Regions from separate parts of the Streptomyces sp. NPDC038135 genome, predicted to be linked through region 2. Evidence: riboswitches for the same ligand, from Rfam matches in the RefSeq annotation. Region 2 holds a riboswitch; each other region holds the start of a gene.

Region 1 (4,348 bases), on a different contig from region 2:
CTGGCCCTGACCGTGCTCGGCGGCGGCGAGTCCTCCCGGCTGTACAACCGGCTGGTGCGCCGCGACCGCACGGCCGTCGCGGCCGGCTTCGGCCTGCTCCGGCTGGCCGGCGCGCCCTCGCTCGGCTGGCTGGACGTGAAGACCTCCGGTGACGTCGAGGTGCCGGTGATCGAGGCCGCGATCGACGAGGAGCTGGCCCGGTTCGCCGAGGAGGGCCCCACGCCCGAGGAGATGGAACGCGCCCAGGCCCAGTTGGAGCGCGAATGGCTGGACCGGCTCGGCACGGTCGCCGGCCGCGCCGACGAACTGTGCCGGTTCGCCGTCCTGTTCGGAGACCCGCAGCTCGCCCTGACGGCCGTCGAGCGCGTGCTGGAGGTGACCCCCGAGCAGGTGCAGGAGGTCGCCAAGGCCCGCCTGCGTCCGGACAACCGCGCGGTCCTCGTGTACGAGCCGAAGTCCCCGGAGACCGTCGAGGACGCGGACGTCCCCGAGGACCCGGAGGCCGAAGCGACCGTCGAGGGCCGACACGACAACGAGGAGACGGCCAAGTGAGCGAGCTCGCCCCGATGGACTTCCACCCCCAGCCGCAGCCGGGCGAGGCCAGGCCCTGGGCGTTCCCGGCCCCCGAGCGCGGCACGCTGGACAACGGGCTGACCGTGCTGCGCTGCCACCGCCCCGGCCAGCAGGTCGTCGCCGTGGAGGTGCTGCTCGACGCGCCCCTGGACGCCGAGCCGACCGGCCTGGACGGCGTCGCCACGATCATGGCGCGGGCCTTCTCCGAGGGCACCGACAAGCACTCGGCCGAGGACTACGCCGCGGAGCTGGAGCGGGCAGGCGCCACGCTCGACGCGCACGCCGACCACCCGGGCGTCCGGCTCAGCCTCGAGGTGCCGGCCTCCCGGCTGGCCAAGGGCCTCGGCCTGCTCGCCGACGCCCTGCGCGCCCCCGCCTTCGCGGAGAGCGAGGTCGAGCGGCTGGTGCGCAACCGGCTGGACGAGATCCCGCACGAACTGGCCAACCCCTCCCGGCGCGCCGCCAAGGAGCTCTCCAAGGAGCTGTTCCCGGCCACCGCGCGCATGTCGCGCCCGCGCCAGGGCACCGAGGAGACGGTCGAGAAGATCGACGCGGCCGCGGTCCGCGCCTTCTACGACCGTCATGTGCGTCCCGCGACGGCGACCGCGGTCGTGGTCGGCGACCTCACCGGCACCGATCTGGACGCCCTGCTCGCCGACACCCTGGGCGCCTGGTCCGGTACCCCCGGCGAGCCGCGCCCGGTGCCGCCGGTGACCGCCGACGACACCGGCCGTGTCGTCATCATCGACCGCCCCGGCGCCGTCCAGACCCAGCTGCTCATCGGCCGGATCGGCCCCGACCGGCACGACCGGGTCTGGCCCGCCCAGGTGCTCGGCACCTACTGCCTCGGCGGCACGCTCACCTCCCGCCTGGACCGCGTGCTGCGCGAGGAGAAGGGTTACACCTACGGCGTGCGCGCCTTCGGGCAGGTCCTGCGGTCCGCTCCGGACGGCACCGGCGCCGCGATGCTCGCCATCAGCGGCTCCGTGGACACCCCGAACACCGGTCCGGCGCTCGACGACCTGTGGAAGGTGCTGCGCACCCTCGCCGCCGAGGGCCTGACCGACGCCGAGCGGGACGTCGCCGTGCAGAACCTGGTCGGGGTGGCGCCGCTGAAGTACGAGACCGCGGCGGCCGTCGCGAGCACCCTGGCCGACCAGGTCGAGCAGCACCTGCCCGACGACTTCCAGGCGACGCTGTATCAGCGGCTCGCGGCCACCGGCACGGTCGAGGCCACCGCGGCGGTCGTCAGCGCCTTCCCGGTGGACGGTCTGGTGACGGTCCTGGTCGGTGACGCGGCGCAGATCAAGGAGCCGGTGCAGGCGCTCGGCATCGGCGAAGTCACCGTGGTCGCCGCCGAGTAGCGGCCGGACGGCGCCACGCGCGCATGGGGACCTCGCGGCCGACGGGCCGTCAGGTCCCCATCGTGTGCGCGGTCCTTCGCGAAACCGGTGGGGCGCCCTTGTCCAGATGTCCGAATTGAGGCGGAGGTTGCCTGTCTGCCCTGTGGGATGCGCTACAAAAGCCCGGATCCGTTTGGGCGCCGGAGACCGGGCCGCTTAGCGTCATCCGGGCTGTCCGTCAGGCAGTGCGCCGCGCCCGCGGCACCGGACAGTCATCGCCGAGTCCCCGTACGGCGCGAGCCAGGGGAGCCGGGGACCCATCGCAGTCCCTGGGGTGAATCGGACGCCCGCGCGCGAGCGAGGGAGTCCGTAGGAGACCTTCCTGCTCCGAACCCGTCAGCTAACCCGGTAGGCGAGAGGGAAGGAAAGGACCAGCCACTTCATGGCGTTCATGTGCGCCTCCGGGAAGCACCGCAAGCCCGGCCGCGTCAAGCGCACCACCGCTCAGGCGGCGGGTGTCGCAGCCCTCACCACCACCGGCGTCATCGGCAGCCTCGCGGCCGCCCCGGCGTTCGCCGTGGAGAAGCCCGTCGAGCAGACCGGCCTCACGCCGGTGATCAGCGTGAGCGACCAGGTCGCCGAGCAGATCGACGAGCAGGCCGCCGCCCAGACGCAGGCCGCCGAGCGGCAGGCGGCCGAGGAGGCCGCCGTCAAGGCGGCCGCCGCCGAGGCGAAGAAGGAACGCGAGGCCGCGGCGCGCGCCGCCCGTGAGGCCGAGCGCAAGCGCCTGAACGCCTTCGTCGCCCCGATCGTGCACTCGTACGTCTCGACGGCGTACCAGGCCAGCAGCTCGCTGTGGTCGTCCGGCTCGCACACGGGCATCGACTTCCACGCCGCCAGCGGCACCTCCGTGCACGCGGTCGGCGCCGGCACCGTCGTCTCCACCGGCTGGGGCGGGGCGTACGGCAACCAGATCGTGATCCGGATGGCCGACGGCATGTACACCCAGTACGGCCACCTGTCCTCCATCGGCGTCACGGTGGGCCAGAAGGTGACCCCGGGCCAGCAGATCGGCCTGTCGGGCGCGACGGGCAACGTCACCGGCCCGCACCTCCACTTCGAGGCCCGTACGACGCCCGAGTACGGCTCGGACGTCGACCCCGTCGCCTACCTCCGCCAGCACGGCGTGCACGTCTGACGCCTCGCGCACGGACATCCGAAAGCCCCGGCTCACCGAGCCGGGGCTTTCGCCGTTCCCGGCGGTGTTCGCCGCTGTCCGGCCAAAAAATATTCATGGATTCCGGCCCGCCGTCGGAGATTCCGCTCCCTTGGAATAGAGTCACGAGTCAACGCGTCCATCGTCGGCGTTTCACGGGGATTAAGGCGGAGGTCGGTCATGCGTATTCCGGCGCATTCGGTGTGCACGGCGATCCGGGACGACATCGTCGCAGGCGTCCACGAGCGCGGCGGCCGGCTCACCGAGGAAGTCCTGGCCCGCCGCTACGGCGTCTCGCGCGTCCCCGTCCGCGAGGCCCTGCGCACCCTGGAGGCCGAGGGCTTCGTGGTGACCCGGCGGCACGCGGGCGCGTGCGTGGCCGAACCGACCGAGCAGGAGGCCGCCGACCTGCTGGAGATGCGCGTGCTCCTGGAGCCGCTCGGCGCCTTCCGGGCCGCCCAGCGGCGCACCGAGGCCCATCTGAAGGTGCTGCGCGGCCTGGTCAGGCTGGGGCAGGAGCGGGCCCGGCGGGGCGGCAGCGAGGATCTGCGCGCGCTGGGGGGCTGGTTCCACGAGACACTCGCCCAGGCCTGCGGCAGTCCCTCGCTGACGTCGATGCTGACCCAGCTCCGGCACAAGATCGCCTGGATGTACGCGGTGGCGGCCCCGCCGAGCCCGGTGGACTCCTGGACCGAGCACGGCGCGATCGTGGACGCGGTGGCGCGCGGCGACGGCGAACGCGCGCGTGCGCTCACGGCGCTGCACACCGAGCGCGCTACGGCCGCGCACCGATTGCGCTTTTCCGGTGGCGAGGGCCGCCCGGACCGTGTGAGGACTTCGCAACATGCCGTAAACATGTCGGGCCGGCGGCATTAACACGGGCACCGTATACAAAGAGGGGGGAATTCCGTGGCGCGGTATTTCCGCTGCCCGATTTCCCGCGCGCCTGGATTTCCGGAGAAACGGCGGAGCCGTGCCGCCCGGAAAAGGGCGGCACGGCTCCGGTGTTTCCCGTGACCGGTGCTCAGACCGTCTCGGGCAGTTCCTCGAGGCCCTCGGCGACCAGCTTGGCCAGACGGTCCAGGGCGACGTCCGCGCCCTCGGCGTCGGAGGCGAGGACGATCTCCTCGCCGCCCTGGGCGCCCAGGCCCAGGACGGCCAGCATGGAGGCCGCGTTGACGGGGTTGCCCCCGGCCTTGGCGATCGTCACCGGGAC
Region 2 (4,348 bases):
CGCGAGCCAGGCCGTCGTCTCCGCCGCGGCCAGGGTGGCCGCCAGCACCGCGAGCCCCTGTGTGGCCACGCAACACAGGAACACCGCCCCCGGCATGCGCCGCTCCCAGTGCGGTACGACGAGAAGGAGCAGCACCGGCCACAGCACAACCGCCAGTGCCAGGGCGGCCTCGGCCAGGGTCTGCCGGCCGAGCAGCGAGAGCCGGGTGCCGAGCACGGTCGTGGCGGCCACGGTGGTGAGCGCGCCGGGGCTCTTCGCCTCGGCCATCCACCGCGGCCGCTGCGTCACCAGCCGCACGGTGAAGTCGGCGGCGAGCGCCGCCCAGGCGAGGCAGCCCAGCCACAGGAAGACGAGCGACACCGTCTCGGCACCGGTCAGATGCAGGGCCACCGACACGATGCCGCTCGCCATGACGGCCGCCCCCGCCGCCGGCGGACGCCCCGCCCACCACGTACGCACACCGGAGAAGCGGGGCATGGGCATGAGCCCGATGCTAGGCCGTGTCCGCAAAGTCGCGTCTGCGTCACGACGCCCGGCACGCACTCTCGCCGCACCGGCCGAAAGCCCGAGTACACCCAGTACGAGGGCATCCGGCCGGCACTCCCCCAGCCTTCGGCCGGGGGACCCCCAGAGCACGCACCGGACGCCGCGACGCCCGCCCTGCGGGCGAACGACGCGACTTTGCGGACACGACCTAGGGAGCGGGGCCGCCCGCGCTCGCGGGGCACGCGCGCGTGGAGCCCGAAAAGAGCACCGTCAGGCCGGCCGCACCACCCGGTGGACCACCGACTCGCCCGCCAGGTGCACCGGCTCCTCGCGCACGTACGCACCGGGGCGCGGGGCGTGGATCATCGTCCCGTCGCCCGTGCACAGGCCCACATGGCTGCTGTCGTGGTGGAAGAAGACCAGGTCGCCGGGGCGCGCTTCGTCGAGCGGGACGGCGGTGCCCATGGCGGCCTGGTCCCGCGCGGCACGCGGCAGGGCGACGCCGGCGGCCTTCCAGGCGGCCTGCGTCAGGCCGGAGCAGTCGTATGAGCCGGGCCCGCTGGCGCCGGAGACGTACGGCTTGCCGATCTGGGCACGGGCGAAGGCGATCGCCCTCTCTGCCTTGGTGACGGGGGCGTGCGGTACGACGGGCGGGGCGCTCGGCCGCCGCGCTGCGGACCGCGTCCGCTCCGGCGCCTGGGCCGGGACCGGAGAAGCAAGGACCGGAGGAGCCAGGACCGGGCCGGCGGCCGGTGCCGAAGCGAAGGCCTGAGCCGGGTCCGGAGCCGGGATCGCATCGAGCAGCGGGTCCGGAGCCGGGGTCGCATCGAGCAGCGGGTCCGGAGTGGGGATCGCATCGAGAATCGGACCCGCGGTCGAAGCCGGGGCCTGGAGCGCCAACGGATCCGTGGTGGAGGCCGGGGCCTGGAGTGGAGCCGGTGCCGGCATCGGTTCCGCGGCCGAAGCCGTCAGCCGGATCAGCAGCCCGCGCGCGGTGACGAGTTTGTGCTGGACGGCCGCCTTGGCCGTCCTCACGTCGTACGGTGCGGCGGTCGCCGGCGCCTCGTGAGCCCTGGGGGCCTTGCGCTCGGCGGCGCCCTTCACCCGGGAGGCCAGCCGGTTCATCAGCCGGTTCTGGGCGAAGTGGTCCTCCGGGAACTCCGCGAGGAGCGAACCGGCCGGCTCCGGAGCGGCGGCGAACGGAGCCAGCCCCTCGCGGGCCTTCGTGAACAGTCCCGGGCGCCGGACGGCCTCCGCGCGCGGGGCCTCGGCGCGAGCCCGCTGCACGGCCGAGGGCTCCTCGTCCGGGTCCGCCCTGCGGTACAGCTCGTCGATCTTCTTCTCGACCTCCTCCAGGCTCGGCCTGCCGTCGCCCGCGGAGGGGGCGGAGGTCGAGGCGGACGCGGCCGTCTGGGACAGGACGGCCACGGAGGTGAGGGCGGCGGTGGCCAGGACGGGGGTGCGGATGCCCGTCCCGCGGGTCCCCGGGGGACCCGGCTTGCGGTGCGACGCCAAGGCTGGCGACTCCTTCCAACGTGCCGCCTACCGGGTTAGCTGTCGGGTTCGGGCGGGTGGTTCGGAAGGGTTGCCCTACGGCGTCTTCCCGGGCGGGAGTCGGCCGATTCACCCCAGGATCGGTGGGTCCCCGGCTCCGGCCGCCGTGAAGGGCGCACCGGACTCGGCGGAGGCCGCGCGGCCCGGCGAGGTTCGCCGGTAGGGGTCGTGCGGCCTGACGGAAACCTAGCCAACTCGTGTGACTCCTGTGAAGGTTGCTGTGCCATATGTCCGATACATTTCCGTGACCCGGGGCCGGTTTCATACAGGCGTGACAAGGCGATCTCGCAGGGTGAGGAGTCCGGCCGGGTCCGCGGCACGCCGGCCGGCGCGCTCGACGCGGGTCCTGTCGCCGACCTCACGGCCGCCGGTTTTCCGGTGCCGGGACCGGTTGTCGGTGCGGCCCCCTAGACTCGTAGAGCGATGAGCAGCCTCTTTGACGACAGCTTCCTGGCGGACCTCCAGGCCCCTCGTGGGCACGCGGAGGAGCCCCCGCCGCCGCCCGAGGACGATCACGCTCCGGAGCCCCTTCCGGACGATCTGTTCGGCGGGAAGTTCGACGTGCCGCCGGACCGGGACGCGCACTACCGCGACGGCGCCCCGCGTCCCGTGACCGACCCGGACGCGCTGCTCCGGGGGCTGAACGACAACCAGCGCGCCGCGGTGGTCCACGCCGGCTCTCCGCTGCTCATCGTGGCCGGCGCAGGCTCGGGCAAGACCCGCGTGCTCACCCACCGCATCGCCCACCTGCTCGCCGCGCGGAACGTGCACCCCGGCCAGATCCTCGCGATCACCTTCACCAACAAGGCCGCGGGCGAGATGAAGGAGCGGGTCGAGCAGCTCGTCGGCCCGCGCGCCGGCGCGATGTGGGTGATGACCTTCCACAGCGCGTGCGTGCGCATCCTGCGCCGCGAGTCCAAGAGACTCGGCTTCACGTCGTCCTTCTCGATCTACGACGCGGCCGACTCCAAGCGCCTGATGGCCCTGGTCTGCCGCGACCTCGATCTCGACCCCAAGCGCTACCCGCCGAAGTCCTTCAGCGCCAAGATCAGCAACCTCAAGAACGAGCTGATCGACGAGGAGGACTTCGCCGCCCAGGCCACCGACGGCTTCGAGAAGACCCTCGCCCAGGCGTACGCGCTCTACCAGTCGCGGCTGCGCGAGGCGAACGCGCTGGACTTCGACGACCTGATCATGACGACGGTCAACCTGCTGCGCGCCTTCCCGGACGTCGCGGAGCACTACCGCCGCCGCTTCCGGCACGTCATGGTCGACGAGTACCAGGACACCAACCACGCCCAGTACGCCCTGGTCCGGGAGCTGGTGGGCACCGGGCAGCACGACGAGGACGTGCCGCCCGGCGAGTCGGACCTGCCGCCCGCCGAACTGTGCGTGGTGGGTGACGCGGACCAGTCGATCTACGCCTTCCGCGGCGCGACGATCCGCAACATCCTCCAGTTCGAGGAGGACTACCCGAACGCGACGACGATCCTGCTGGAGCAGAACTACCGCTCCACGCAGACCATCCTGTCCGCCGCCAACGCGGTCATCGAACGCAACGAGTCCCGCCGCCCGAAGAACCTGTGGACCAACGCCGGCCAGGGCGCGCGGATCACCGGCTACGTCGCCGACACCGAGCACGACGAGGCCCAGTTCGTCGCCGAGGAGATAGACCGCCTCACCGACGCGGGCGAGGCGAAGGCCGGGGACGTCGCCGTCTTCTACCGCACCAACGCGCAGTCCCGTGTCTTCGAAGAGATCTTCATCCGCGTCGGCCTGCCGTACAAGGTCGTCGGCGGCGTCCGCTTCTACGAGCGCAAGGAGGTCCGGGACGTCCTCGCCTACCTGCGTGTCCTCGCCAACCCCGAGGACTCGGTGCCGCTGCGCCGCATCCTCAACGTGCCCAAGCGCGGCATCGGCGACCGGGCCGAGGCGATGATCGACGCCCTCTCCCAGCGCGAGAAGATCAGCTTCCCGCAGGCGCTCAAGCGCGTGGACGAGGCCTATGGCATGGCCGCGCGCTCCACCAACGCGGTCAAGCGGTTCAACACGCTGATGGAGGATTTGCGGACCGTCGTGGAGTCCGGCGCCGGACCGGCCACCGTGCTGGAGGCCATACTCGAACGCACCGGTTACCTGGCCGAGTTGCAGAACTCCACCGACCCGCAGGACGAGACCCGCATCGAGAACCTCCAGGAACTCGCGGCGGTGGCGCTGGAGTTCGAGCAGGAGCGCGCGGAGGGCGAGGCGGGCACGCTCGCCGACTTCCTGGAGCAGGTCGCGCTGGTCGCCGACTCGGACCAGATCC
Region 3 (4,348 bases), 180 kb from region 2:
GAGGACGTGGTCACCGAGCCGGACGCCGACCCTGCGCTCCGTGCTGCCGGAGGGTGAGAACACACCGTAGGGAAGGTTGTGCGGGCCGAAGGGGTCGCCCTCGGGGACGTCGAAGGGGGGCATGGGGTGCTGCCTCACTCTCATCCGGGCCATGCATGGCGATGCGTTCCATGTGATCGCGCCACACGTTACGGCCGGGACAGGTGTCTTGGGCAGTGCCACAGGGGGTGTCCGCCCGGCACGGCCGGTATCGGTCCGGCCCGGTGAAGCACCTGGCTGCGGCCCACGGCCGACCCGGGAAACGCCTCCCGCGGGCCCCAAGTCCCGCGGGAACCTGGTGAGTCGGCGGGCCGTGCGGTCCGTATTCTCTGATCATGGCCGCACCTCCCGCATACGCCCTGATCGCCACCGACCTGGACGGCACGCTGCTGCGCGGTGACGACACCGTCTCCGAACGGTCGCTCGCCGCGCTGGAGCGGGTGGCGCGGGCCGGTGCCCGGCACCTGGTGGTGACGGGCCGGCCGGCCCCCCGGGTGCGGCCGCTCCTGGCCGCGCTCGGCTGCACGGGGCTCGCGGTGTGCGGGCAGGGGGCGCAGGTCTACGACGCCGGCACCGAACGCCTGCTGTGGTCGGTGCGGCTGGACCGGGAACTGGCCGAGACCGCGCTCGGCAAGATCGAGGCCGAGGTGGGGCAGGTCTTCGCGGCCGTCGACCAGGACGGCGTGGACGGCCTCACGCTGATCGAACCGGGTTACCTGATGCCCCACCCGACCCTGCCCGCGGTGCGGGTCGACCGGCGCGACGACCTGTGGCGCGAGCCCATCAGCAAGGTGCTGCTGCGCCATCACACGCTGTCGGACGACGAGTTGGCGGCGACCGCGCGGGCGGCGGTGGGGTCGCTGGCCACGGTCACCATGTCCGGGCCGGGCACGGTGGAGCTCCAGCCGTGCGGCGTCACCAAGGCGACCGGGCTCGCGCTGGCCGCCGGCCGTCTCGGGATCCCCGCCGAACGGGCCCTGGCCTTCGGCGACATGCCCAACGACATCCCCATGTTCGCCTGGGCGGGCCGCGGGGTCGCCATGGCGAACGCCCACCCCGAACTCAAGGCGGTCGCGGACGAGGTCACGGCGTCGAACGAGGACGACGGCGTCGCCGTCGTCCTCGAAGGACTGTTCCCGGCCGGCTGACCGGGACGCGGGCAGCGGCCCGCGGCGGGCGCCGGTCAGGTGGCGCCGCGCCGCGGTGCCGGTCAGTAGGCGCCGTTGACGTTGTCGATCGACCCGTAGCGGGCGGCCGCGTAGTTGCAGGCGGCGGTGATGTTCGCGACCGGGTCGTAGGGGTCGAACGCCGTTCCGGCCACGTGGTAGGTGTTGAAGGTCGGGTCGATCACCTGGAGCAGGCCCTTGGACGGGATGCCCTTGGCCGCGTTGGAGTCCCACAGGTTGATGGCGCGCGGGTTGCCCGAGGACTCGCGCATGATGTTGCGGTGGATGCCGTTGTAGGTGCCCGGGATGTGCTTCTCCGCCATGATCGCGAGGGACTCGCGGATCCAGCCGTCGAGGTTGTTCGGGTACCCGGCGAGGGTGGTGCCGGCCGAGCCGGCGGAGTCGGCCGCGAAGGCGCTGGTGGCGCCGACGACCGGAAGGGCGAGCACGGCGGCGCCGGTGCCGAGGACCGCGAGCTTGCGGGCGAGGCGGTTCGTGCGGACGCGGCGGGGCTGAGCGGCTGCAGGCATGGCCAAGTTCCTCTCCGTCGCCTGCGAGGTGAGCTGTCGGGTTCGGGCGGGGAGGTGCCCGGCCGTGCCGCCCGAGGCGGCACGGCTTCACCCCTTGCCGTTCCGGTGACGACACGTGTCGTCCGGTCCGGCGAACTTACCTGGGTCCCCCGCTCCTGCCGTACGAATGAGTTCGTCGATGGGTGGTGCCGGGCGGCGGCAGGATTCGGCGTTCCGCTCGACTGGCCGGGAACGTATGCGAGAGCACATGTCCGGAACAAGTGTCGGATTCACGTAAAGACCAAGTTGACCTTGTTCTGTTCCGTTTTGGGTACTTGATCCTTTGCGACTGCCAATGCTCAACTCGCTGATGTGGCGCGGAAAAACGGGTGGTGGCCGGGCGTGGCGGGCCGGCCGGGGCGCGTGACCCAATTCACGAAATAGCAAAGTATTCCAAATCAGACATGGGGGATTTGGGCTCGAGGGCAGGCGAGTGGGGAACGCTCCGCGGGATGCCTTGTGGCCGATTTCCTGCGCGTCACGAAAGGCGTATTAATGCGCCTAATGTCCGTATTATCGGGTGGTCGGCACTGCGCCGATCATGGTCCGATGCCGTCCGTGCCGGACCGGTGGCCGCCCTCGGTGATCGAAACAGGACCGGATACGCTGACTTGAGTGAGGGCAGCGACCTATCGACAAACCGCGTAATCGCCAGCAGACACCAGCAGACAGGAGACCCCTCGTGACCGTCGTCGGGCCGTTCGGGCTGAGCGTGCGGGACCAGGCTCTGGAAGCCGATGTCCAGGCCGGATTGACGGCTGTCGAGGAAGGCTTGCTCGAGGCCACCAAGAGCGAGGTCCCGTTCATCACGGAGGCCGCGCAGCACCTCGTCCGGGCCGGCGGGAAGCGGTTCCGGCCGCTCCTCGTGATGCTCGCGGCGCAGTTCGGGGACCCGTACGCCCCCGGTGTGGTGCCGTCGGCCGTGGTCGTGGAGCTGACCCACCTGGCCACGCTGTACCACGACGACGTCATGGACGAGGCGTCCGTGCGGCGCGGGGTGGACAGCGCCAACACGCGCTGGGGCAACTCCGTCGCCGTCCTGACCGGTGACTTCCTCTTCGCCCGCGCCTCCCAGATCCTCGCCGACCTCGGACCCGAGGCGGTCCGGGTCCAGGCCCTCGCGTTCGAGCGGCTGGTCACCGGGCAGATCCTGGAGACCGCGGGCCCCTCGGACGGCCGCGACCCGGTCGACCACTACCTGGACGTGCTGGGCGGCAAGACCGGCTCCCTGGTGGCGGTCTCCTGCCGGTTCGGCGCGATGATGTCCGGCGCCGACGAGACGGTCGTCGACGTGCTCACCCAGTACGGCGAGCGGCTCGGGGTCGCCTTCCAGCTCGCCGACGACGTCCTGGACATCGCCTCCGACTCGCACGAGTCCGGCAAGACCCCGGGGACCGACCTGCGCGAGGGCATCCCGACGCTGCCCGTGCTCCGGTTGCGCGAGCGCGCCGCCCGGCTGGGCCTGCCCGAGGACGTCGCGCTGTGCGAGCTGCTCGACTCCGACCTCGGGGACGACGCCCGGCTCGAGGAGGCGCTGACCGCGCTGCGCGCGCACCCCGCGCTGGAGCAGGCGCGCCGCGACACCGTGCGCTACGCCGAGGAGGCGCGCGCCGCGCTGGCCCCGCTGCCGGAGTGCGACTCCAAGGCGGCGCTGCTCGAACTGTGCGACGCGGTGGTGCACCGGGCCGGCTGAGGCCCCTGACGCCGGCCGAGGGCGGTATCTCCCGCGTGACCCCTACGGGTCGGGGGAGGCGCCGCCCTCCGGTGTCATACCCCAGGCGTACACGGAGTTGGTGCCATGGTCTGACGCTTCCTCACGGCCGATTTGGTCATATGGAAACCACGGAAATCACCACTCCTCACCGATTCGGGTGAGAATGGCGGCTCAGGTGGACCAGTGTGGGGCAGCCGCCGCCGACGACGGAGGTAAGGCACAGATGGCACCGTACGAATCCGACGACGCAACGGGCGCCGAGCGCGACGAGGACCTGCCCACCGGACGCCGCAAGGCCGCCCGGTACGTGGTCCCGGTCGCGGTGGTGGGGGTCGCGGCGGCCACGATCGGGCTGGTCCCGGCGCTCGCCGACTCCGGTGACCCCGACCTGCCGAAGATCACCGCACAGCAGCTCATCGACAAGATCGCCAAGTCGGACGTGCAGCAGCTCTCCGGCACGGTGAAGGTCAGCACCGACCTCGGCCTGCCTGACCTCGGCGGTCTGGAGAGCGGCCTGATGTCCGGGGCGGCGGGCGGCGGCGACGGCTCCTCCGCGGACCCGCAGTCCAAGCTGACCGAGCTGGTCTCCGGCACCCACACGCTGCGCGTGGCCGCCGACGGGCCGGACCGGCAGAAGCTGTCGCTGCTGGAGAGCGGCTCCGAGTACAGCGTCGTCCACGACGGCAAGGACGTCTGGGGCTACGACAGCAAGAGCAACGAGGTCTACCACTCGGCCGCCGCCGAGTCCGGTGGGCGGCACCGGGCCGAGCAGCCGCCGGCCACGCCGAAGAACTTCGCCGACGAGGCCCTGAAGGCGGTCGACGACACCACGTCCGTGACCGTCGACGGCACCGCGCAGG

Evidence for each region. Region 2 has a riboswitch for cyclic di-AMP ahead of ACZ7JA_RS02815 (C40 family peptidase). Riboswitches for the same ligand answer to the same signal wherever they lie in the genome.
Region 1: another riboswitch for cyclic di-AMP. It lies ahead of ACZ7JA_RS17045 (M23 family metallopeptidase); the one in region 2 lies ahead of ACZ7JA_RS02815 (C40 family peptidase).
Region 3: another riboswitch for cyclic di-AMP. It lies ahead of ACZ7JA_RS03720 (transglycosylase SLT domain-containing protein); the one in region 2 lies ahead of ACZ7JA_RS02815 (C40 family peptidase).

The regions. Positions count from the first base shown of each region.
Region 1 covers NZ_JBVJXS010000005.1:518,357-522,704, reverse strand. The annotation lists gene ACZ7JA_RS17055 (M16 family metallopeptidase) at 1-552, shown strand, start outside; gene ACZ7JA_RS17050 (M16 family metallopeptidase) at 549-1,937, shown strand; cyclic di-AMP (ydaO/yuaA leader) riboswitch at 2,183-2,346, shown strand; gene ACZ7JA_RS17045 (M23 family metallopeptidase) at 2,359-3,114, shown strand; gene ACZ7JA_RS17040 (GntR family transcriptional regulator) at 3,313-4,008, shown strand; gene ACZ7JA_RS17035 (HPr family phosphocarrier protein) at 4,157-4,348, opposite strand, start outside.
Region 2 covers NZ_JBVJXS010000001.1:604,538-608,885, reverse strand. The annotation lists gene ACZ7JA_RS02820 (tellurite resistance/C4-dicarboxylate transporter family protein) at 1-477, opposite strand, end outside; gene ACZ7JA_RS02815 (C40 family peptidase) at 757-2,001, opposite strand; cyclic di-AMP (ydaO/yuaA leader) riboswitch at 2,010-2,180, opposite strand; gene pcrA (DNA helicase PcrA) at 2,464-4,348, shown strand, end outside.
Region 3 covers NZ_JBVJXS010000001.1:786,666-791,013, reverse strand. The annotation lists gene fahA (fumarylacetoacetase) at 1-123, opposite strand, end outside; gene ACZ7JA_RS03725 (HAD family hydrolase) at 375-1,187, shown strand; gene ACZ7JA_RS03720 (transglycosylase SLT domain-containing protein) at 1,250-1,735, opposite strand; cyclic di-AMP (ydaO/yuaA leader) riboswitch at 1,739-1,923, opposite strand; gene ACZ7JA_RS03715 (polyprenyl synthetase family protein) at 2,457-3,467, shown strand; gene ACZ7JA_RS03710 (LolA family protein) at 3,712-4,348, shown strand, end outside.